2 regions of the Spirosoma pulveris genome follow, and region 1 is predicted to be linked to the other one. Evidence: riboswitches for the same ligand, from Rfam matches in the RefSeq annotation. Region 1 holds a riboswitch; the other holds the start of a gene.
The links. Region 1 has a riboswitch for thiamine pyrophosphate ahead of thiM (hydroxyethylthiazole kinase). Riboswitches for the same ligand answer to the same signal wherever they lie in the genome.
Positions count from the first base shown of each region.

Region 2: it holds a riboswitch for thiamine pyrophosphate, as region 1 does, so the genes downstream of both, thiS (sulfur carrier protein ThiS) here and thiM (hydroxyethylthiazole kinase) in region 1, are expected to answer to the same signal.

Region 1 is NZ_BAAGTO010000002.1:75,301-77,487, forward strand. It holds gene ACYVJM_RS08600 (alpha/beta hydrolase family protein) at 1-571, opposite strand, end outside; TPP riboswitch at 683-784, shown strand; gene thiM (hydroxyethylthiazole kinase) at 831-1,637, shown strand; gene thiE (thiamine phosphate synthase) at 1,634-2,187, shown strand, end outside.
Region 2 is NZ_BAAGTO010000002.1:693,964-696,150, reverse strand. It holds gene ACYVJM_RS11080 (putative Ig domain-containing protein) at 1-703, shown strand, start outside; TPP riboswitch at 865-957, shown strand; gene thiS (sulfur carrier protein ThiS) at 1,000-1,284, shown strand; gene thiC (phosphomethylpyrimidine synthase ThiC) at 1,287-2,187, shown strand, end outside.

The sequences.
Region 1 (2,187 bases):
GTCGATTTAGCAGCGTACTCTGAAATCCGGCCAAATCGCTGTAGGTCGATTCGGCGTGATCGATAGCGACAACAACATAACCTTTCGAGGCCAGATTCTCGGTCAGATACGTGAGCAGCAAGCGGGAACCGGGATAGCCGTGGGAAACGATGACCAGTGGATAGGCCCCTTCGCTGGGGTCTGGTTCAGCATCGCGGCTGGCCCGACCGGCAAATGTAAAGGGAACGAGTGGTCGCTTGGGATCATTGGACCGACCTAAAACGGATTCGTACATGACCAGGGCCGATTTATTGGCCGGAAGTCGGGCCGGATACCAGACATCGAGCGTCAGCGTACGGTCATACAGCGGACTTTTACCATCTTTCGGGTGCAGCACATCGACCTGATCTTTGTGCACGAGTTTCATCGTCCGCACGCCAACAGCATAGGTTCCCCGAGCGGCCAATTCGGGGGCGTTGGGCAGCAGGTCGCCGTTGACGAAGGTATTGCCGGGGGTTTGAGCAACGGTTGGCCAGGCGGTTCCCAGCGTAGCGAGTAGCAGGAATAAGTAACGAATAGACGTCGATTTCACAGATTCTGGGGAGTAGGAATGTAAGCTGTAAAGCTATCTCAAACTTTCTAAAGTCAGGAGGCAGTTTTACATTTTTTACAATTTCGTAATTCATTATCTTCTACCTTTGCGATACAACTTTAGGGGTGTCAGTACCAAACCGGTCTGACTGAGAGGATACCCTCATTACCTGATGCAGCTTATACTGCCGTAGGGAAAAGTTACCGAGAAGCGCCCCGCTCTCCTAAAGTTGCTGCTTATTGACTCTTTCGACAGCAACATGATTCCATCTGCTCAATCCATCTGGACCGACGTCGAGCGTATTCGCACGCAGGCCCCGCTTGTCCATAATATTACCAACTTCGTTGTCATGAACAATACAGCCAACGCCCTGCTGGCGTTAGGTGCTTCGCCCGCTATGGTTCATGCCCCCGAAGAAGTAGAAGATTTCGTATCCATTTCGAGTGCACTGGTCGTCAACATCGGCACGCTCGACGCTACGTTCGTGGCAGGTATGCGGCTGGCGATGCGTCAGGCAAAGGCATTGGGCAAACCCATCGTTTTCGACCCGGTTGGCGTTGGCGCAACGCGCTACCGCAACCAGGTTAGTGAAGAACTGCTGGCGCTGGCCGCACCCGATGTAATTCGGGGAAACGCGTCTGAGATTATGGCGCTGGCTGGCCTGAACGCCCAAACAAAAGGTGTCGACAGCCTGTATGGCTCCGAAGCCGCCGTAGACGCGGCCCGGCGGCTTAGTGCTTTAACTGGTGGTATAGTGGTTATCAGTGGCGAGACCGATTACATCATTCAGGGTGACAAAACGGCCACTATCGGTAACGGCCATGCGCTCATGACCAAAGTGACGGGTATGGGCTGCACCGCTACGGCGCTGACGGGTGCCTTTGCCGCTGTCAATCCCGATTACTTTCAGGCTGCTACCCACGCCATGGCCGTCATGGGCATTGCTGGCGAACTGGCCGTTGAAATAAAAGCAGCTCCCGGCAGCCTGCAACTTAATTTCCTCGACGCGCTTTATGAACTGACCGAAGCCGCTATAACGGCCCGTCTTCAACTGACCCACGCGTGAACGGACTCTATTTAGTGACCGACAGCGGCATTGCGCAGCAGGCGGGCCATACGTTACCCTTCGTGGTCGAAGAAGCCTGCCGGGCGGGGGTCCGCTGGGTGCAGTTACGGGAAAAAGAACTGTCGACCCGCGCCTTTCTGGAACTGGGCATTGCGCTAAAACAAATTACGCAAGCCTACGGGGCAAAACTCATTATCAACGACCGGGTCGACATCGCTTTGGCTGTCGATGCAGATGGCGTTCACGTCGGGCAGGACGATATGCCCTATGACCTTGTCCGGTCACTCATTGGGCCCAACAAGATCATAGGTTTGTCGATCAATAGTATGGCTGAACTGGAAGCCGCCCAGGGTGCTGATCTGGATTACCTCGGCATCGCCACCATTTTCCCGACGGGCACGAAACAGGATACGTCAAGCCTGCTTGGGTTAGATGGACTTCGAGCCATTTGCCAGCAAACCAGCCTGCCCACCTTTGCCATTGGCGGCATCAATGCAATCAATATTCAATCTATTCTTCAGGCCGGTGCTTCGGGGGCTGCTGTGGTGTC
Region 2 (2,187 bases), 620 kb from region 1:
GGGCGGGCAGGCTTCCGGTGATTTCAAACTCACGGTCAATCCGGCACTTGTTGCCCAACAGGCCGTGGTGAGCCTGAGCGTAATGAATGCCGATAACCAGCAGGAAATTAAAGTGCTTGCTCCGGGTGAGCAGCTCAACCTGGCTACCCTGCCTACACGTAACCTGAACATCCGGGCCAATACCAACCCTGGCCTGGTAGGCAGTGTAAAGTTTAACCTCACCGGTGCCCGGGTCAGTACCCTCGTCGAGTCAGTAGTACCCTACGCCCTGTTTGGTGATAATGCCGGGAAATACAATGCCTGGACGCCCAGCCTGGGCCAATACACCCTAACGGCTACGCCCTACACAGGCAGCGGAGGGGGCGGTACGGCGGGTACGGCGCTAACGATTAGTTTTTCGGTAATCAATCAGGCACCCGGCAGCCGCCTGGGCGCAACCGAGCCGCAGGAGTCGAACGGCCTACAGGTCAAGTACTATCCAAATCCCTTTACCGAGTCGTTTACAGTGCAGGTGCAGGGCCAGACATCGGCCAAACTGCCTTTGCTGATGTACGACAGCTACGGTCGGGTGGTGTTACAGCGGGACGATCTGGCCCCTGAAGAGGTCATTAACGTAAGCAGCGGATTCATGCCGGGTGTGTACCTGCTCCAGGTAGGAACAGGCGCCGAAACAAAACGATACAAGATCATCAAAGCGCAGTAAAGCAGACGATCTCCCGGTAAATTCATCTCAATAGCCGTAACCCCGGCCCCATTACAGAATTCTTCTGTAATGGGGCCGGGGTTACGGCTATCAGGGTGATAAAGTTTGCTGATATATGAAGATTTGTTCTGATTCCGGGCTACCTTTGCCTCGCTGAAAAAGCAAAGCTTTAGGGGTGCCCAAGTCGGGCTGAGAGATCACCCTTTGAACCTGAACAGGATAATACCTGCGGAGGGAAAAGCGAGAATACAGGCCATCGTCCAGTGCTTCGTGCCGGTTAACCGCACGATTTGCCTGTGGCCGTTCTACGTTTCCCCCGTTCGTTTGTTCATCAGGTTGCTCCGATAGCTGTTTTTCTGCATAACCTGTGCACGATTATGACGCTAACGGTCAACCATCAATCCGTCGAAATCGCAGACTCCGCATCGCTGGGAGCCCTGCTCACTCAACTGGCCATCGCTAACCGGAAAGGCATTGCGGTGGCCGTCAACAATGCCATTGTTCCCCGCGCTGCCTGGGACCAGTTTGTTTTATCGGGAAACGAGAAAATCACCATTTTACAGGCCACTCAGGGCGGATAACAATGAGCCAGAAAACCGAACAATTACCTTCGGCGCAAACGATTACGCGCCAGCCACTCACGGGGTCGCGCAAAATTTATGTGCCGGGTCAGCTCCACGACATCCGTGTGGCCATGCGCGAAATCAGCCTTTCGGATACCGTTTCGCACGTGGGGAATCAAAAGGAGCGGCAGTGCAATGCTGCCGTAACGGTGTACGATACGAGTGGCCCCTACACGGACCCGGCTGTTCAGATCAATCTGGAACAGGGGCTTCCGCGCCTGCGGGAGTCGTGGATTGCGGGCCGTGGCGATGTTGAGCAGCAGACCGCCTTTTCGTCCGACTATTCGAACCAGCGACTGGCTAATTCAACCCTGGATTCGTTGCGATTTGCGCATATACGGTATCCGTATCGGGCCAGAGAGGGGCAGAACGTTACGCAGCTGCACTACGCCCGCAAAGGCATCATCACGCCCGAAATGGAATATATCGCCATTCGGGAAAACCAGCGTATCGATACGCTCAACGACCAGTCATCACTCTGGCAGCAGCATCCGGGCAACAGTTTCGGCGCTAATACCCCCAAAAACTTTATCACACCCGAATTTGTCCGACAGGAGGTAGCGGCCGGGCGGGCCATTATTCCCGCCAACATCAATCATCCGGAGAGCGAACCGATGATTATCGGCCGTAATTTTCTCGTCAAGGTCAATACCAATATCGGCAACTCGGTCGTCTCATCGAGTATTAACGAAGAGGTAGAGAAAGCCGTATGGAGTTGTCGGTGGGGTGGCGATACGCTCATGGATTTATCGACGGGTAAGAATATCCATGAAACCCGCGAGTGGATTATCCGAAACTGTCCCGTACCCGTCGGCACGGTACCGCTTTATCAGGCACTCGAAAAAGTGAATGGCAAAGCCG